Regions from separate parts of the Alteromonas sp. KUL17 genome, predicted to be linked through region 2. Evidence: predicted binding sites of a transcription regulator. Region 2 holds the regulator's gene; each other region holds the start of a gene.

Evidence for each region. Region 2 encodes sigma-54, which starts transcription at its own class of promoters, with help from an activator protein. Its sites were predicted from a motif close to GTTGGCACGNNNNTNGNNT; they were not measured.
Region 1: KUL49_RS04945 (BON domain-containing protein) is a predicted target of sigma-54. The motif match lies at 2,178-2,196, and genes of this name have one in related genera.
Region 3: KUL49_RS00180 (DUF3192 domain-containing protein) is a predicted target of sigma-54. The motif match lies at 4,086-4,104, and genes of this name have one in related genera.

The regions. Positions count from the first base shown of each region.
Region 1 covers NZ_BJKJ01000004.1:26,537-33,455, reverse strand. Annotated here, with positions in the region: gene KUL49_RS04955 (hypothetical protein) at 15-563, shown strand; gene KUL49_RS04950 (endonuclease/exonuclease/phosphatase family protein) at 581-1,564, opposite strand; gene KUL49_RS04945 (BON domain-containing protein) at 2,231-2,839, shown strand; gene KUL49_RS04940 (TIGR03915 family putative DNA repair protein) at 2,961-3,767, opposite strand; gene KUL49_RS04935 (putative DNA modification/repair radical SAM protein) at 3,784-5,025, opposite strand; gene KUL49_RS04930 (hypothetical protein) at 5,490-5,867, shown strand; gene KUL49_RS04925 (5'-methylthioadenosine/S-adenosylhomocysteine nucleosidase) at 5,945-6,853, opposite strand.
Region 2 covers NZ_BJKJ01000001.1:277,889-284,807, forward strand. Annotated here, with positions in the region: gene lptC (LPS export ABC transporter periplasmic protein LptC) at 1-234, shown strand, start outside; gene lptA (lipopolysaccharide transport periplasmic protein LptA) at 203-757, shown strand; gene lptB (LPS export ABC transporter ATP-binding protein) at 760-1,485, shown strand; gene KUL49_RS01150 (RNA polymerase factor sigma-54) at 1,559-3,040, shown strand; gene hpf (ribosome hibernation promoting factor) at 3,071-3,358, shown strand; gene ptsN (PTS IIA-like nitrogen regulatory protein PtsN) at 3,372-3,815, shown strand; gene rapZ (RNase adapter RapZ) at 3,900-4,745, shown strand; gene KUL49_RS01170 (HPr family phosphocarrier protein) at 4,745-5,017, shown strand; gene mgtE (magnesium transporter) at 5,192-6,550, shown strand; gene KUL49_RS01180 (response regulator transcription factor) at 6,601-6,919, opposite strand, start outside.
Region 3 covers NZ_BJKJ01000001.1:43,210-50,128, forward strand. Annotated here, with positions in the region: gene KUL49_RS00160 (YqcC family protein) at 1-209, opposite strand, end outside; gene KUL49_RS00165 (DUF3549 family protein) at 415-1,464, shown strand; gene KUL49_RS00170 (DUF3301 domain-containing protein) at 1,465-1,767, shown strand; gene KUL49_RS00175 (GNAT family N-acetyltransferase) at 2,719-3,366, opposite strand; gene KUL49_RS00180 (DUF3192 domain-containing protein) at 3,587-3,952, opposite strand; gene KUL49_RS00185 (hypothetical protein) at 4,252-4,560, shown strand; gene syd (SecY-interacting protein) at 4,623-5,165, opposite strand; gene queF (NADPH-dependent 7-cyano-7-deazaguanine reductase QueF) at 5,311-6,171, shown strand; gene KUL49_RS20985 (hypothetical protein) at 6,244-6,837, shown strand; gene KUL49_RS20990 (GGDEF domain-containing protein) at 6,858-6,919, shown strand, end outside.

The sequences.
Region 1 (6,919 bases), on a different contig from region 2:
GGTGGACAAAGGCTGTGGAATCACAATCGTCTGTATTTATTCGACACTATGACAAACAATCATTAAAGGTGGTTGATGTTATATCTGGTATCTCACCAAATGCTATGCGCAGAGTATTTGGCGGCTGGATATTTTTCGCAGCTGTTGTCGGCGTTATTGTAAGTGTAGCACCAGATTTGAGCGCTCAATTTATCGGTTTAACACTTTTCGTTCTTGTTGCCTTTACACTCGTAATGTTTGGACAGAGCAGAATAGCGGAAGGCTGGCCAGCTATAATTTGTGACAACAACTACATCGGCGTGGTGAGAGACCCTGTTAAGAGAGAGTATATTTGTGTGAACTCTGCTCTGGTCAAAGAAGCTAACCCCACATTAATAAAACCCAACAAAAAAGCGGTTGAGATTGTGTTAGATAGCGAACAACTATCGGCAGAAGATCAAGAGGTGCTAAACCAAGCGGTTTGGCCTCGGGATAACAAGCTAATAGGACTAGCCCATTTTAAAAAGCGTGAAGAGGCGTGTGATAGCCTCATGTGGTGTGTCAAACATCGTAGCTCTCATTAGATTTACAGTCTTGAGTATTACTCCTTGTCCGTGATTAGCGCTAGTTCGGTATAAAGCGGGTAGTGGTCTGAGCCTATGCTTTCAAGTTTCTCTATATTGACCAATGCAAAATGTTCCGAGTGAAATACGTGGTCTAACGGCCATTTCACTAAAGGATATTTCGCGTGAAATGTATTGAAAAAACCGCGCCCCTCTCGTGGGTCTAAAAGTCCGCTTATTTTCTTGAACTTTCTGGTAGTAGGTGACCAAGCTACATCGTTAAGATCGCCAGCGACGACAATAGGGCCCTCTGTTTCAGCTATTTCTTCCCCCACAACAGTAAGTTCTACGTCTCTGGGCTTTGCATACGTGTTTTCTGTTGGGCTTGGTGGTTTTGGATGAAGAAAATATAGCGTGACATCTTGTCCGTGGTGATTGATTTTCACTTTCATGGACGGCACATCTTCTTCTATTAAAAATCGCAATGAGACCTCTTCAAAGGGAAGCTTACTATAAAGGTGCATACCGTAGAGGTTTTCGAGTGGGCAAAATTTACGATACGGGTATTCAGATTCAATTTCACTGATGCCTTTCTGCCACTTCTCATTAGATTCCAACGTTACGAGAAAATCAGGTTGCTTATTACGTACATGTTCAATGAGCTTGCGAAAATCGTCATTAGGCATATACACATTGCTTGATAAAACACTTAGCTTTTGGCTCGCACTCTCAACCTCGACGTGCCTAACTTCTCTTTTATACAGAGGGGTATAAGGAATGATCCAGATAACCTGATAAATAAGGCTAACTGTTAATCCAGCGACAATAATTACTGCTAGGCTATCTATCTGTGCGTAATAGGTTGATTCAAAAATATGCCCAGCAATTAACAAAGAAATGATAGCTGCTATTTGTAGTCGCGGAAATTCCCACACTCTTACTAACCAATGAGAAGAAGGAAGCAAAGGGGCCCAGCTTACGGCTATAAATAAGACTGAAACAGCAGTAAGTGCAGTATCCATGTCTAGTTGGTCCTTGAGTTTAATTAACGAAAAACACTCCACCTGTTGCTTCTGTCTGCAAAACTAAATTGATGACTATAGCTAGGGCCTGTTGACCTTTGGTGTACGAATTTTGGTCTAAATGGAAGCCTTTTAATCGCGAAACAGTCCTGCAAGCCTAGCGGGCTAAGTTAAAGGACTGTGACAAAGAGTAAAAGGCTTCCATAACGACCCCTTCGGGCAGCGCCTTTGTGCCATCTATACTGCGTTGAATGTTCTCGATTTAGAACCACTAAACCGTCAAACATTCGCCTTGTCTAGATGGCACACAGACCGCTGCAAAAATGTACAAAAAAGGTCAACAGGCCCGAGTGAAGCGATACAAATCGTTATAACTACGGCAGCTTTGTGAAATAAGTTTAACCTAAGTATCACTGTAACTTAGCGGCGGCCAACGACAAAAAGTTATCCCCTAGTACAATTGATAGGTGCTTTTCTTAAGTGAAGTTGACGAGTTTTGGGCATTAACAAAATTAAGTAAAAAGTTCTCAAACAAAGGCAAAGTTTGCAAAACAAAACTTACTTAACTAGCCCTGGATATTAATATTTATCATATAAAACAATGCCTTATTTTGTTGGCAAGGAATTGGCATGACTATCTACGAGTTTCGACAAAGGAGAAATGTTATGAAACGTTCACTTATTTCTATGATTGTTGCTACAACTTTGACTGCAGCTGCATATGCAGGTGACATGGACACAGACAGCACAACTAATAAATGGGAGAAAGGTGCCAAAGACGCATGGATTGATGGCAAAGCAGAAGCAACGCTGTTGTTCAATGGTAACCTTGATTCATTCGACATTAACACTGACGTTAAAAACGGTAATGTCGTTCTTACTGGTAAGGTTGAGAACTCTGTTGATAAAAAGCTAGCGGAAGAGCTAGTAGCGAATATTGACGGTGTAACGTCTGTAGACAACAAGCTAACGGTTGTCTCTGACAAAGATATGGAAGGCGACATGTCAGATGACATGGAAGATACTGTTGACGAAGGCACAAGCGAGTTAACTGACGCCAAAATCGCCACAGTAATCAAAACTCGTCTTCTTATGGATACCGATATTTCAGGTTTCGACATCGATGTTGACGTAGAAAACGGTGTAGTAACACTGACTGGCGACGTTGATTCTGATGCTGAGCGTGATCTAGCTGTGGAAATTGCCAAGAATGCATCTGACGTAAAAGATGTTGAAAGCAACCTTCGTGTAGTTACTGAAACTGCGATGAACTAATATCATTGTTGCTTTACACAAAAAAGGGGCCTCGGCCCCTTTTTTTCTGGTCACGTTTTACAGAGCTTTTCAAATCGCAACAAACAAAGGAAGCACAGCTGCTAATATTTGTCAGGAGGACTCATTCACCATTCTCCACCTTTTTTCCATTTAGTATCATCTTACGTGCTCTAGCATCCGAGTGGCGTATCATATCGTTAATAAGCGACGTCTCAGGCATATTCTTCCAGTATTTTTTTGGCATTGAACTTAACAATGCCTTTGTTTTTACGCGGGCAGGATTAAATATATTTGCATAATACGTAAGCCAGTATTTTTCAATTCTGTCATCATTTGGAATGATACTAGGATCAGGATTATCTTCCAAAACAAGTGTTTTAGTATTCCAATGCGCAGCTCGATAAGGGGTAAGTATTGACCAACACATATTTTTAAAACGCGTCTGAAAAAAATCGAGCTTCATTTCCAAGCTGAAGTGTTCTGGTTCATACCACGCAATAAAATGCTCTTGTCCGTCAAGTACGACTTCTCGAAATCTCAAAAAAGCACTTATCTTATATGCATCGCGTTTTACTGCTTTAGCCAGCACGTTGAGACGCAACACATCTTCATCAGTTTTTAAGTGAATAAGGTTTCTGTTTTCGAAAACTACTCGCCATAAAACGCGGTAACATAAAGCGAAACGATCGGTGGCTTGGTGGCATAACGCATACTTCAACAGCGTTAAAACTGATCTGGGAATTCTGTAATTCGTTTGGCTTTCACCAATAGCGTTGGCCGAATCGGTCACGGCAAACCAGTCGTCTTGGTTAGATTGCGAAGTTTGCCATGTAACGTTCTCGGGAGGTATGTGTTGGGCTAGACATTCTCTCGATGCTTTTCGCCATTCGTCGTATCCGGGCACTGATGAAATTGTTACTTTTTTCATTGCGGTACCAATTAGATTAGGCGCTGAACAATTCAAACTGTTTTGGTTGTTTAAATTGCTGTTCAAAGTTACTGCTATCGAGCAAATGTATAGCGGGGGAATAATCACTAACAGTAATGAACGGTTTTAATTTTTGTAAGGGTAAACGCATTTTTGTGAGATCGAACCAGCTAAGCTTTGTGTAACGTCGAATAGCCAAAATTTTTTGTACTGTGCGTGCTCCCAGTCCAGGAACTCGCAATAAAAGTAGCTTGTCAGCTTTATTTAAATCGATGGGAAATATGTGGCGATTGCGTAGCGCCCACGCAAGCTTGGGGTCGTGCTCCATATCTAGCATGTCGTTGTGTACGATTTCATCTAAACCAAATCCATAAAAGCGCAGGAGCCAATCGGCCTGATAAAGTCGGTGTTCACGGATAAGTGGCGCCGGTTTAAGAGGCAAGACTTCAGACGCATCTGGGATGGGCGAAAATGCAGAATAGTAAACGCGCCGCAATTTTTGTTGACCATACAGTTTGACACTCGTGCCAAGGATAACTTTATCATTTGAGTCATCGGCTCCTATGATCATCTGAGTGGACTGTCCGCCAGGAGCAAAGCGAGGTGGGCGTTTGCCCGAGTAGGTTTTATCTACTTTGTGTTCATTTATTTTGTCTTTCAATGTATTCATTGAACCGTGAATTTCACCAAGGTCTTTTTCCGGGGCGTATTTGTTCAACGAATTTTGCGTCGGCATTTCGATGTTTATACTTAGCCTATCGGCATATAAGCCAGCTTCAGCCTGTAGTTCAGGAGATGCATTCGGAATGGTCTTAAGATGAATGTATCCTTTAAATCCGTGATCAATGCGAAGAGACTTCGCGATGCGTACCATGCTCTCCATAGTCAGGTCAGGAGAGCCGACAATACCGGAACTTAAAAATAATCCCTCAATGTAGTTACGCTTATAAAAATTAAGCGTTAAATCAACTGTTTCTTTAACGGTAAAACGCGCTCGTTGAACGTTGCTAGACACCCTATTGATGCAGTAATGGCAATCGTATATGCAATAGTTGGTCATTAGGATCTTAAGTAATGATACGCATCGACCATCAGGGGTAAAGCTGTGACATATCCCTGACCCTCCTGTGAGCGAACCTATTCCTGTTTTGTCAGTTTTACCTGCTTTTCGTTTACCGGCGGAGCCACTTGCGCAAGAAGCGTCATACTTAGCGGCATCTGAAAGAATTTCGAGTTTTTGAATAAGTTTGTCATGCATCGCAAATGGTCACTTTCTCTAGGCAAATGTACGTGGTAGACGGTCTGAAAAAAAACAAGATTCCATACCAGTACTTTGCTTGTTGTGGTATATCTCAATACTGTATAAGTGTACAGCATTAAGGAGAGTGAGTTTATTAAATTTGAAAGGAAAATTTTATCTTACTGTGTGTAGAAAGTACCTTATACAACTTTAGTATAAGTTTTGGGTTGGTCTAAGCTTCTGAAAAATAAAGATTAACTATATGGTGCGGAAGGTGCATATGGTTAAGTAGATATGAGTGAATCACTTGATGTATTAAATAGACGAAAGTTTGTATTGTCAGGCAGAAAACATCTGCTGCAACGTGAAAGCTAGAAACTTAAATAGTCGAATGACTCAATACATTGGTGATAAATAGTTTTAATTAAGTGGATTGTAGCGAGCTTATCGATACAAGTGCAAAATCGTTCAAGGAGTGGGGCATGAACTTTTTAAAGTGGGTTTATTCAGGCTTAGTGGTATCAGCAATCATTGTTATAGTCGGTGTAATTGGGCAAGGAAAGCTATCCGTAAGCCAAGCATCAGCTGATGACGAACAGCGCCCCGTTCATATGGATATTCAAAAAGTACAGCGCAACTTCTCATTGGTAGAATTTGATTTGTCGAAAAAGGCACATCTATTGAGAAAAACGCGTCTAGAGCACTACATTGCACAGGCTAAGCAAGCCGATTTAAGAGGTTGGAAATTTAAGCGTGATGAGTTTGTTGAGCGCGCCGAAAATATTCTAAATCACCATCTTACTCAATACGCGAATGATGTTAGTCAAGATGCGGAAACTTATACCGTTCAAGCAATCTAATACAAAGGCTAAACATGAAAACGCGCCCAACATTCTTACAATGTAGGGCGCGTTTTTCGTTTGAGTGTTTTCCAAATTTATTCCGACAGCGCAGAAATATAAGCTCTTACCACTTTTTCAACAAAGGCCTGACAATCTTTGGCCGTGGTTGGGTCATATTCACCATGGTTGGTAATGTTGTTCGACAATACGCGAATACCTAAAAAGGGAACGTGGTAGGCATGTGCAATCTGCGCTGCAGAAGCGGTTTCCATTTCTTCCACACTCGTTCCCATATTCTTATGGAGCCATGCTATTCGATCTAACTCGTTATTCCAAAAGTTACCGCTGCCAATCGTTCCTTTAACGACGTTCCCGCGTTTGTACTGCTTGGATAGCGATAGAGCTAGGTTGATGAGCTGTTTGTCTCCTAAATAAAAACGCAACTTTTCTGCGTCCTTAGCGCTACTCCCTTCTCCCGCGCTTCCTTCTGACGCCATAAGATCCATCGGCAGCCAATTAAACGGTTGAGAACCTTCTCCTTGAGCCAGCTTGGGCGTTTTAAAATTGGATGCATTAATACTGCGTTCGCCAAGAACAATATCACCAACTTTTAAGGAAGGATCGTGGCCACCTGATGTTCCCTGATTGATGATAAGGCGAGGGTGGTATCTCTCTATGCCAATAGCGGTGGCGGCCGCAGTATTTTCTAAACCCTTACCGGTTTTAGCTACCACAATGGGGTACCCGTTTAGTGTCCCTTTATAGAATACTGCATTACCTGAATACTCTGTTGTAGTGTTATCCAAAAGCGCAGCAAAGTATTCAGCTTCAATGGGCATGGGGCCTTGAATCATTATTGGCTGTAATGGCGCGTTCTGTGAAGCTACTTCTACACGCTTCATGGTGTGTACGTGCTGTGTATTTGCCCATACGCTATGAGTGAAAAGTGCCAAGAGCGTTATAATTGCTGAAAAACGTGTGTAGCGATTGAAAATGAGCTGCATTTCTATCCTTATTTTTGTCGTTGTTGTCCCGAGTAGTGTTAACGAATTCTCGTTGTTTTGTTGGAT
Region 2 (6,919 bases):
CAGCTGGAAAACCAAGTTAATATTGAGAACCAAACTGGCGATGACTTTGTCAGAAGTATATCGACCGAGTACATTCAAATTAATTTAGAAACCAAGCAAATGACATCTGACCAACCCGTTGAAATACTGGGCACCCAATATGTCATTTTAAGTAATGGGTTTAACGCGAATTTACGCACACAAGAATACGAGCTTTTAGATCATGTACAAACCACTTATTCCCCTAGCAACTAGTTTATTGCTTGCCATCGCTAGCGGTGCGGTACACGCCAGTGAAGATGATTTTTCGCAGCCCATAAAAATAGGCTCGAACACCCAGTTTATCGACGGTAAAAATAAAACCGCGTTGTACAAAGACGACGTACTCATAACTCAAGGCTCTTTGGTTATTGAAGCCGACGAAGTGGAAGTAATTGCCACTGACGGTGGTGGTCGTGAAATATTTATTGCTAGAGGAAAGCCGGCAAGCTACTCCCAGCAATTGGAAGACGGCACGCCAGTTTCGGCAAAAGCTAATGAAATACGCTATGAAGTGGTAAACCGAACGATTTCTCTTGCCGGAAACGCAGAGTTGAAACAAGACACCAGTAAAGTACAGGGTGACAACATCACGTTCGATATGATTACCGAGCAATTGCTAGCGACTGGCGGCGCAGGTAAGGATGGTGAGGGTCGAGTGACCACAGTATTCACACCTGAGACCATTCGCAAAACTTCGTCTAAGAAAGACAAAAAAGACAACGAGGGCAATAAATAGCAATGGCAACTTTGAGCGCTAAAAATCTTGCTAAGGCTTACAAGTCAAGACAGGTTGTTCGAGATGTAAGTCTGTCTGTCTCAACGGGTCAAATTGTTGGTCTTCTTGGCCCAAATGGCGCTGGTAAGACCACTACATTCTACATGATTGTTGGTTTAGTGAATCTGGATAAAGGCAAGATTGAAATCGACGACAATGAGCTAACTCATCAGCCCATGCACGAGCGTGCACGCCGCGGAATAGGCTACCTACCGCAGGAAGCCTCTATTTTCAGAAAGCTCACAGTGCATGAAAATATCATGGCCATTTTGCAAACCCGTAAAGATTTAAATTCACAACAGCAAGAAGAAGAAGCAGATGCGCTACTTGATGAATTTAATATTAACCATATACGTAATAGTACGGGGATGAGTTTGTCAGGGGGCGAACGCCGTCGCGTTGAGATTGCCCGCGCTCTGGCAGCAAAACCGCAATTTATTTTGTTAGACGAACCATTTGCTGGTGTTGATCCGATATCAGTTAATGATATAAAGAAGATAATACAACATCTTCGCGATAGGGGGATTGGAATCCTTATCACGGACCATAACGTACGAGAGACATTGGATGTTTGTGAAAAGGCGTACATTGTGAGTCATGGCGAGCTTATTGCGCAAGGAACGGCGGAACAGGTTTTAAGTAATCAAAAAGTAAGGGATGTATACCTAGGCGAACAATTCAGGCTATAGTTAATGTAACCGAATTGTCATTTTTCAGTTTCGCTCTGGTATATTCAATTTAGAGCATTTAAATAAGACGTAGATGAAACCATCTTTACAGCTAAAATTTAGCCAACAACTTACCATGACACCACAGCTTCAGCAGGCCATTAAACTGCTGCAGCTTTCTACACTTGATCTTCAACAAGAGATCCAAGAAGCGCTCGATTCTAATCCGCTATTAGAAGTTGAAGAAGGTAACGACGAGCCGCAACTAGAAAAGAACAATATCGACAACGATGACAGCGGCTCTGAGGCCACTGCTTCTGCATCTAGTGACACGTTAGAAGCCGGCGATGCACTTGAGAAAAACGATCTTCCCGATGAGCTGCCAATCGACAGCACATGGGACGAATACTACTCTGCTTCATCTTCGCCAGCTCCAGGTCCATCCAATGACGACGAGCAAATCTTCCAAGGTGAGACTACTGAAGATATTCAAGAGCACCTTCTTTGGCAAATGCGCCTTACCCATTTCTCGGATACCGATCGCGCAATCGCTACAGCAATCATCGACTCTATTGACGAGTCAGGTTATTTAACCGTTACCCTTGACGATATTTTAGAAGCGGTTAACGATGATGATATGGAAGAGCCGATTGAAATGGACGAAATAGAATGTGTGCTAAAGCGCATTCAGATGTTCGACCCTATTGGTTCTGGCTCACGCTCTCCACAAGAATGTTTGATGGTGCAATTGCGCCAATTTTCAGAAGACACACCTTGGCTTGCTGAAGCAAAGCAACTGATTGAAGAGTACTCTGACTTACTGAGCAGCAAAGACTATCGTACGCTTATGCGTAAAAGCCGATTGAAAGAAGATCAGCTACGCGAGGCAATGCGTTTACTGCAAACCTTGAATCCTCGCCCAGGTAGTGCTTTAGTTACTAAAGAGCCTGAGTACGTTATTCCTGATGTCTCAGTAACCAAGAAAAATGGCCGTTGGGTGGTTGAGCTGAACCCCGACAGTCTGCCTAAGTTAAGCGTAAATCAACAATACGCTGCAATGAGTCGCCGTGCCAAGAATAGTAGCGATTCACAATTCATCCGCTCACACATGCAAGAGGCTAAGTGGTTCATAAAGAGCCTTGAATCTCGTAACGAAACCTTAATGAAGGTTGCAAACTGCATTGTGCAGCAGCAAATGGGCTTTTTTGAGCACGGCCCGGAAATGATGAAACCAATGGTGCTAAATGATGTCGCAGAAATGGTAGATATGCACGAATCCACTATTTCGCGAGTGACAACGCAAAAGTACATGCATACGCCACGTGGAATCTTCGAATTGAAGTATTTTTTCTCAAGCCACGTTGCAACAGAGTCTGGTGGTGAATGTTCATCTACAGCGATTCGTGCATTGATCAAGAAATTAGTGGCCGCTGAAAAGCCTAGCAAGCCGCTAAGTGATAGCAAGATTGCTTCATTGTTGGCCGAACAGGGCATTAAAGTTGCCCGGCGAACAATAGCAAAGTACCGGGAATCGTTGTCGATCCCGCCGTCGAACCAACGCAAAAGCCTTATTTAATCGGGCTTAATAATATAAGGAAGACGAAATATGCAAATCAACCTTACTGGTCATCATGTCGAAATCACCGACTCTTTGCGTAATTATGTCGATACGAAGTTCAGCAAACTTGAACGTCACTTTGATCACATTTCTAATGTGCATGTCATCCTGAACGTTGAAAAATTAAATCAAAAAGCCGAAGCGACCGTTCATTTAAGTGGCGCTGAAGTATTCGCATCCTCAGAAAATACCGACATGTATGCGGCGATTGACAGCATGGTTGATAAACTCGACCGGCAGGTAATCAAGCATAAGGAAAAACTGAAAAAACATTAGTAGTTAATTAAGCATGGATATACAAGCCATCGTAAGTCTGGACCGCACCGAGTGTGCGGTTCAGTGTAATAGTAAAAAGCGAATTCTTGAGATCATCGCTGATATCGCTGCCAAGCAAAACGAGAACATTGATCAGGCAACGGTACTCAACAGTTTGATGGCTCGAGAGCGTATGGGTAGTACAGGCATTGGCAATGGTATCGCCCTGCCCCACGGACGCCTGCCGGGCCTCGAGAAAGTGATTGCCATTGTTGTAACCAGCACGCCAGCAATTGACTTCGACGCCCTTGACGAGAAACCCGTAGACATCTTTTTTGCGCTACTCGTTCCTGAGGAACAGACCGAAGGACACCTTCAAACGCTGGCCACCGTGGCTGGTAAACTAAGCGACAAAGAAACGATTAAAGCAATACGTCGCGCAACGACAAGCGACGATATTCTATCTGCATTAAGTTAAACATTAAGCGCCTATTAACCGTTTAGTAGGCGCCTAATTCAACAACGCGTATGTGATAAAACCAGAGTATTAGGGAGAAAGTAGGTGAAGCTGATAATAATCAGTGGTCGTTCGGGGTCTGGTAAGTCTGTCGCACTTCGCGCATTGGAAGATTTAGGTTATTACTGTGTTGATAATATCCCGGTAAACTTACTTCCCACCTTAACCCATACAGTTGTTGACGAGTACGATCAGGTTGCGGTAAGTATCGATGTGAGAAACTTACCTAAAAATCCTGACGATTTGGTAGAAATTTTAGACTACTTGCCTTCTTCGTGGTCGATGACCATTGTTTACATTGACGCGAGCGATGATGTACTGGTTAAGCGTTTTAGCGAAACACGTCGTCTTCACCCTCTCGCCAAGCTTAATAAATCGCTTTCAGAAGCCATTAAAGCCGAGTCTGCCCTACTTGCTCCTATTGCTGAACGCGCAGATTTATATTTAGACACAGATAAGCTTACCATTCACCAACTGGCTGAGTTAATTCGAGAGCGTATCCTGGGTAAGAAAAGCTCACGCCTTGTGCTTGTGTTTGAGTCTTTTGGCTTTAAGCACGGTATTCCTAAAGATGCGGATTACGTTTTTGATGCCCGCTTTTTACCTAACCCCCACTGGGAGCCCGACCTTAAACACCTGACCGGATTAGACGCACCAGTAGAAGTATTTTTGGGGTCGCAGCCTGTAGTGACCAAGTTCATTTGGCAAATTCAGAATTTAATAACGACATGGCTGCCTCATTTAGAGCGCAATAACAGAAGTTACGTAACCGTAGCAATTGGCTGTACTGGTGGCCAACACCGTTCGGTTTATATCGCACAGACCCTGTCGAAAACCTTCAGTGAAATACACCCTGATGTACAAATTCGCCATAGAGAGCTGAATCAGTAATGACTATTCAAAAAACGCTAACTATCGTCAATAAGTTAGGGTTGCATGCAAGAGCGGCGACCCAACTGGTTAAATTGGCTAATCAATTCGACGCTAAAATCATCTTAAAAAAAGGCGATAAAGAAGCAGACGCAAGCAGTGTATTGGGATTAATGATGCTTGAAAGCCATCAAGGTGAACAGGTAGACGTGATTGTGGACGGCAGTGATGCTGTTGATGCACTTGCAGCTATTGAAGAGCTTATTGAGGGCAGATTTAACGAAGACGAATAGTATTACTTGCCCAATCCATTGACCAATTAATCGACACTTAGCGCAGTTATCTTAAAATCCTGCGCAAAACCTACGCAATTATCATGACAGACTCATCATAATTGCGATATTCTACGCCCACTTAGGCTCTATGGCCTGCATTGTTCATCTTTTAGCTTGTAGGAATAACGCCTTATGGCAGAAGCGCTTGTTTCTAAATACGTACAAACTCAGTTACGCGCACTCAACGCTGCGTTGACCAACGGTCAATTCGTATCTGTACGTAAGCTTCTGCTTGAATTACCGCCTTCAGACGTCGCCCACATTCTTGAATCTAGCCCTAGCAGAACCCGTGACGAATTATGGGAGCTCATTGATGGTGACTTTCACGGCGACATTTTAGAAGAACTGTCTGACGATGTTCGAAACGGTATCATTACAAAAATGCTTCCCGCTAATGTGGTTGACGCACTTGAAGAGATGGATACCGATGACTTAGCAGAGACGCTAAGCAGCCTTCCCGAGCCAGTATTGGCCGATATTCTAGATTCGATGGATGCACAAGATCGTGTGCGCGCAGAGCAAGCGCTGTCTTACGGTGAGGAAACCGCTGGTTTCATCATGAACACCGACACCATCACTTTACGTCCCGATGTGACCATTGACGTGGTTCTGCGCTATATCCGCTTAAAAGGCGAGCTACCTGAGAATACGGATACGTTTTACGTGGTAAACCGAACTGATAACCTTGTTGGTATTGTTCCGGTTACCCGTTTACTCACAGCAGATACCGACGATAAAGTGTCTGACGTTATGGACGAGGAATCTGAAGCGATCCCTGTGAATATGCCAGACGACGAAGTGGCAAGCCTGTTCGAGCGATACAATTGGCTTTCAGCACCTGTTGTAGATGAAAACCATCGCTTAGTGGGCCGAATTACCATTGATGACGTGGTTGATATTATTCGTGAGGACGCCGAGCACTCGATGATGAGTATGGCGGGTCTTGATGACGACGAAGATACCTTTGCACCCGTTATGCAAAGTACCAAACGACGCTCGGTGTGGCTGGCGGTAAACTTAGTGACGGCGCTAATGGCTGCGATGGTGAGTGATCTATTTGAAGCAACGCTCAGCCAACTGGCTGTGTTAGCTATATTAAATACCATTGTCCCCAGTATGGGCGGTGTAGCGGGTAATCAGACGCTAACGCTAGTTATTCGCGGTATGGCACTAGGCCATGTTAACGCGAGTAACTCACGATGGCTTATCAGTAAAGAAATATCCATCGGCTTTTTAAACGGTGCCATTTGGGCGGTGCTTATTGCCTCTGTCATCGCGTTATGGAAACAAGATTACATGCTGGGCGTAATTATTGCCTTTGCCATGATGGTAAACATGATTGCAGCTGCTTTAGCGGGCGCAACCTTACCTATGATCATGAAGCGTCTTAAGATAGACCCTGCCCTAGCTGGCAGTGTTATCTTAACTACGATAACCGATGTAGTGGGTATTTTTGCTTTCTTAGGTACTGCGACGCTGTTTCTAATTTAAGTTAATTTTGAACTCTCATGCCTGATAGGGCATGGTGAGCTAAAAAATACTCATGCAATAAGCGCTTTCGCTATATATCCATTGACGTTCAGCTTGTAACCCACACCCCAGACGGTTTCTACTAGCTGTCCACCATTTTCAATACTGTTGATTTTATCAAGCTTAGTGCGTAAACGATTTATATGGGTATTCACCGTGTGCTCGTAGCCTTCGTGGTTATAGCCCCACACCTCACTGAGCAATTGATTGCGAGAAAAAACTTGGTTTGGATGACGACAAAAATAATCCAGTAGCGCAAACTCCCTAGCCGTTAACGTTAGCACTTGGCCATTTAAGGTTACGCTATGAAATCGCTGGTCGATTTTAAGG
Region 3 (6,919 bases), 230 kb from region 2:
ATGCGCATTTTGGGAATAAAAATAAAAGCCAACCAACTCTCAAACGCTAAACAGTCGACCGCAAAAGGAATTGCACTTTCCGTGGCATTTTTAAGTTCTTGCTCAGCAGGCATTTTCTTAGGCCAAACACCCTCTTGTTCCATAACAGTTTCTAACTGCTCCAATGCCCTACCTAGTGCATTGTGACAGGCACTACTCACTTTACTCACAGCAACTCCGCAAAAAAACTTCTATTTCGAAGCGCGCAGTATATCAGGGGCTAAAGATCTACATAAGTCCGCGTGTCTTATCGTTGAAATTCATCTGCTGTGATACCATTATCCATCTTTGTTGGCGGTATCTCATCGACGTGCCCCTTTAAATAGATGTGACAGCCTGGCAAATTTTGATTAAAGCAGTATTTTGGAACGAGTTATGAGCGCTAACAGTATTAATTCTATCAGCGAGTTTTTGTTACATGCAGGCACTGAATACCATGTTTTTGATTTAGGTCGTCGCCTTGAACCCACAGATAGTCAGACTTTTCTAGAAATAGAAAACGGCAGTGCTTACGCGCCCTACCCTCGTCAGCAGCATGCGTGGTTCGGCATCGTCTTTTGGAATAAAAATGCCTCTACGCAACACTACATTTGGTTTGTGAAACTGCCGCTTGATGAGCAAGGCTTAGTGGTTGCCGCAGCAAGAAATCATTTTCTAGAGATTATTGTTGATGCACTAGGTCAGTCTGTTGCTGAAGATACTGAAAACGCGCAAACTTTGCCTGATAATCCTTATTCGTTTGTTCCCAATCAATCACAGCTCGCTCAATTTAACGCACTAGTTAAACGCACCCTAAACCAACCTTTAAGTGAAGAGGCGCAGAAAGTTGAGGCCTACATTCAAGCCCCACAACTGGTTGACTGGCAGCAAATATCCATGCAAAGCGTGGCCGACTTTGTACAAAGCCTCAGCCATCACCCCAAACAAGACGGGTTAACGCAAGCAATTGAAACCAACACTTCACTCTACTCAAAGGTTTTTCTTAACACATTGATGGAAATGAGCGAAAGCGTTTCTCTGCCTGAAAATCTATTAGCGGCGTATTTGGATGAGATAGATAAAAGTGACGACATCAATTTAGCGGCGTTAAGAGGCACGTCAGAGGGTACCTTTAACCCGACCATTAACAACAAACTACTCGAACTATTAAAAAGCGAAAAGTCGCAGAGACTTGATATTTTAAGCGTTATTGCAGCACGTCATTTCGAGCAAATGGAACCACTACTGCTTAGTGCCTTTTTAGAGCAGGCGGCAAACGTTGATGAAAAAGAGGGTCATAAGGGCGCATTATTCGCAGGCTTCTTTTCAGATTTAGTACAAGTCCCGAAGTTACGCAGACAAGTGCTAACACTCCTGCATTCCAAAGCCAACCCTCAGATTCTCAGCAATGCATTTCAACAATTGTTTGCACAAGCGAGAAAGTAAATGACGTTACTTGAGTTAGTGGTGTGGATGGTTATTGGGTTTACTGGCTATCAGTTTTGGCGCATTCGAGCCATTTCTGAGCAAACAAACACTTACCTAAAGCAATACTGCGATAAACACGGTTTACAATTGCTGAGTGTGGCAAGAGCTAAAACACGATTTTCATTCAAATATGGAAAGCCTGACTGGCACAGTGTATTCAACTTTGAGTTTTCGAGTAATGGTGAGGACAGATATACCGGAGAAGTAGAGTTAATAGGTGTAAGGGTTATACGAACAGAGGTGCCACCGCATAGGGTATGAGCTAATATGTCCGAATGCACTTAGGCTTTTAGACCACTCCAAAAATTCAAAAAAAAGGGGAACCTAACGGCTCCCCTTTTTCCTGGAATTTTGAGTATCCTTCTCCGCGATCCTTTGCGACTAAAATCTTCCCGATTAAAATCCGTATACGCCCCTTTCCATCTACTCTCGCGCCTTCCTGTGCGAGCTACACATCCATGCGTAGGTCCCTTTCCTTTTATCCTAATTTACTGTACATCCTTCATACAGTGTTCCTCATCCTGAGGCTGTCCTTGTCAGACTCCGCTGACGTTCCCTTCCCTCATTCCATTATTTGCTGTACATCCTGCTACAGCTTTGCCAATCCCTTAGCATGTCCTTCTTTCGTCCTTGGTTTGCTCGTCCATGCAAACTAGAAATTCCTTAATGGCTATCCTGCCGTTGGCTTCTTGCCTCTAGCTCCATGCTAGCTCTTGTCCGTTTTTCCCTGCTACGTCCTGTATGTGATGTCCTATCACCTACTTCGTCCCTGAATTTCCTTGAATCCTTTAAAATCCGTTTCTAACGTCCTGTTAATGCAGTGTCCTATCTGCTTTCCTTTCCCTTTCCCCACTGCCTTGTGGGAGTCTCATCCTTAAGTTGTCCTAACTTATTCCGTTGATGATCCTTGACTCAATCCGTGACTCGTCGTGTTTCCTTGTGACATGTCCATAGTATGCCTTCCAATTATTACCGCCATATTGAATTACAGAGATTTAAGAAAGATTCTTGTACGACTTTTGACTAATCTTTAAAAACTTCAATATAATCAATAACTTTATACTTTAGTATGAATTAATCTTTCATCATTTAGGTAAGATCACTCACAGCGTTTGTAGGAAATGTCTTACAAACGCTGTAGTAAATTTGGTGTAAAGGTTGGAACTGCAACGTATGACGTTTTGGTAGGAGTATCACAACGAATAAAAAACATCATTTTAGCCTGAACATTACCTCACCGTTCACATGAGAAAGGCTTAGTTGTCCTACAACCTGATAATTGTCATCGTTAAAGAAAGCGCGATGTTTTTCTATAGTCACGAATACCGAAACACCCTCACTTTTTTCATCTTCCTCTACCACGCTATCAATAGCGCCAAGTAAAATATGCCCAAGCCCATGATGTTGATAATCTGGATGCACTGCGATGAAACTCAGCATGTGGAAGTTATCGGCGGGAACTAATGCTCGCACTTTTTCTTCTTTCTCTAGCATTTGCTTTGTACCGAACAAACCTGCCGTTAAAAGCATCCGCAATCTCCAGTGCCAGTAACGTCCTGAACCAAATGCTGCATCGGGCGCGGTCAAGCATGCAACGGCAATAAGCCGCTCATCATCGAACAGGCCAATCATCGGCTGCTCTGCAACCCAAAATGCATTGAGCTCTTCACGGATAGCTGACCGTAAACGGCTTTCATAACCTTCTTTTTCTGCTTGGAAAATGTCAATGAACAATGGGTCATCTACATACGCATTGTAAAGAATAGAGGCGGCAACTTTGAGATCATCTACAGATAGATAGATGGCTTTGACCGTGTCTTGCAAGGGGGCTATTGCATTATTATTAGCATCAGTATTCATCAGGGGCTCCTTGTACGCAAAGTTATACAGCTGCTTTTACCCATTTAAATAAAATGGGAGAAGTGGACACTACCGCACAACTTTTATCATTGCGCCAACCACCCACTTAAACTGATTAAACTTTAGCCTACGCGAAAAAAACCTGCATGTTAACTTTTTATTAACATTTAAAGATAGTAAGTAATGCCTACTTTCGTAATCAATTACCAACTAACGATTATTAGTGCATTAAGCTATAAGCACTGTCACCCCAGCCAACTAAGTTTCCATTTCTGAAAACCAACGGCGTACACTCGTCTTTTGTGGTGATACCATCGCCCATCGTTTTTTGAGTTCGGTAGTAAAGTACGCGATATGTGCCGTCTTGCTTTTCGAACAGTTCGTTGAAATCCGCAACGCCCATTTTTCTCAATACACTTTCGTACGTTGTCCCTGTTTCAAGATTCGCGATGTGTTTACGATTGTTAAACTCTCTGTCTTCCCAATCAGCACCATAGTGACTATCTGAACCGCCACCTACTGATACGACACAACCTGAAAGCAAAACTGAAGATGCCAAAGCTACTGAAAGAAGAACCGTTTTCATGTGAATTCCTTAATTATGTGTGTTGTTTTTTATTCGATACTACGCCTACTTTGTGAACCGACACTGAATAGACATAAATACGCTAACGTAAGAACCACTGCGTTTATGCGTGATAATGTAAGTTATGATTGGTAAACAAGATTAAGGCCAAAAATTAAATCATTGATTTTTATAAAAATTTTAACAACACCATTCTACGAAGACTTTGAAAAATAGTGAAATCAGTAACTTATTAGTGAAATTGACTACGTAGACAGGCTACACTGCTACTATTCATGACTTTGAACCATTTTCGTATTATGAGTAACGCTAACCTGCAGCAACTTCACGTTTTGTGCCTTCAAATGCATAAAGAAGGAAAAACACCGTCCGTAGGCATTTTACGTGCAAAAGCTCCCTTTAAGGTATCGGTAACCGAAGCTATTGAAGCGATTAAGCGATTTAACGCACACAAACCTAAGCTAGAGGTATCTAACGAAGAAAACGTAGCGCAACAAAATCCTGTCGCCACAACTGATGAGCCGGGCAATTTGCATGCACGGGTAGAGACGTTAGAAAAAGAAGTGGCGGAGTTAAAGCGGGCGCTACATAAAATTATTAACGCCTAATAGCTTTTAGTTTTGCAGGCCGGTAATTTTAGGTCTGATTGACGTCAGTCAACGCATTAACGTTATATAGCAGGTGTAAGCTGCTCAATAAACACCGCAAGAGATGGCGCAAGAATTTTGGCAGGCTCTCTGCCAACCTGCTCGAGTGCCACTTCGCCACTTTCGTTGACAACGGTTAAAATAAAATCTTCTTCGTCAGTTAAACCAAAAAACAATGTTGGCGCTTGCCTAAGTCTTTGCTTCATCAACAAATGCCCAATCAAGTTTTGCTGTAATCTTTCAAAATCTTCGGTATTGAAAACTTGAAGCAATTCACAGCGACCTTGCGGGGCGTTAGCCTTTAAATTATCGCTGTAGTAACGAGTAAAATACTCGCAGTAGTCAGGATTTAGCTCTAGCGATAATGCCTCTTCAACATTACTGAAAGACTGCAGAGGCGATTGAAGCGTAGGAGACCATCTTACAAGTTCACCGTCTTGCGCCGTCGTCTCATAGCACGGCGAGGGCCACTCGCTATCAAATGCTATCTTGAGTCCCTCGGCCTCGGCCTGTTCGACATAAGATGATACAAATTTATCTAATTGTGCTGAAATTGTTAGAGCCATTATGACGTTACCTGCGTATTTTTGGGGTACACTATACAACTAAACAGTTAAGTCAATACTGGGGTTAATTCTACTGTGCTGTAAGACCGTGTGTCGCTGTGCAGTTCAGCAATTTAAATCCCGCGTAGATGCATAAAAGGTTCTTATGTCGACGGACAACTCACCTCAAAAAATTACTATCTCTGCACCTGATGACCTCTCTTTGGGTAAACAGGTTGACTATGAATTTGAATATAATCCTGACTTGTTGCAAGGCGTGCCGCGCAGTTTAAGTCGTGATACGTTAAACTTGGCTGGCTCAGGTTTACCTTTTGATGGTATCGACACTTGGACAGGATACGAACTTTCTTGGCTAAATTTAAAGGGTAAACCTAATGTGGCAATTTTAGAATGCCACGTTCCTATTACCTCAAAGAACCTAATCGAATCAAAATCATTTAAGCTATATTTGAATAGCTTCAACCAAACAAAATTCGCTTCAGCAGAGGACTTACGACAAGTGCTTCAAGCGGATTTGTCAGCGTGCGCTGGGGAGCCTGTCGAGGTTAAACTAATTCTTCCAGAGCAGTTTTCTTCGCTACAATTCCAAGAATTTAACGGAACCTTGTTAGATAGTCTGGATGTAGAAATCGATCAATATTCCCCTAATACTCAATATTTGACTGTTGCGAAAAATGAAACAGGAATTCAAGAGACGCTTGTTTCTCATTTACTTAAATCTAATTGTTTAATCACAAGTCAGCCAGATTGGGCTAGTATTCAAATAAGGTATGAAGGAAAAGCTATTGAACACGAAGGGCTTTTGAAATATCTAATTAGCTTTAGGCAACACAACGAGTTTCATGAGCAATGCGTTGAGCGCATTTACAACGACATCATGCAGCATTGTCAGCCAGATAAGTTAACCGTTTGTGCGCGTTACACACGACGAGGGGGTTTAGATATCAACCCTTTCCGTTCAAATTACGAAGCGCCTTATGCTAATCATCGTCAAGCACGTCAGTAATATAACGGTGAAGTACCTACCAACGCTACCTAAGCCGCGGCAGTAATAGCGAATTAGAACAAAGACGAGATTATGGAAGCAAAACAACTACAAACCCTAAAACAAAATAACGCGCTTCTTTGTCAGTTTATTGTGAAACTCTCAGCATTTTATGAGGGCTTCTCGGATAAGATCGATACTGAACTTAAGGTGTTACGAGGCCACCTTTCTGGCACACCTAATTTTAGTCTTGCCGCTGTGAGCATAGAGAAACTCAACAAATCACTTCAGCATCAAGAAATAACGCTTAGAAAATACAGTGTTGATACTGTTTCATCGCTAGAAGATGCAATGAAACAACTACAGAAAATTGTATTTGAAGATACTGAATTAAAAGGGTTAACCACGCAGGAATTGATTAAGCTAAATCAACCTGTAGGTGATATCTTCAGTATTTACAAACTCTATTCTAAAGCCATTGCGCTTCACCGCATTGCGCTCAACAAGGAAATGGTTGGACTTGAGCCATCTGAAACCACAGAAACTAAGTCCACTAACAATGAAAGCACATCGGCTCGTTCGATTAAAGATGATAACCCTCATTACCGTTCTATTTTGGTTGAGCTTAATCACCTTATTGCTTCCTATGCACAAAAAAACCTAACGATCAGCAACTCAATGATATAAAGCAACGTCTTGATAAAGGCATGGATGAAGACCAGCTGCTTAAAAGCTGCGTTGTAATTTTGCGCATGATCGTTCAAGACGC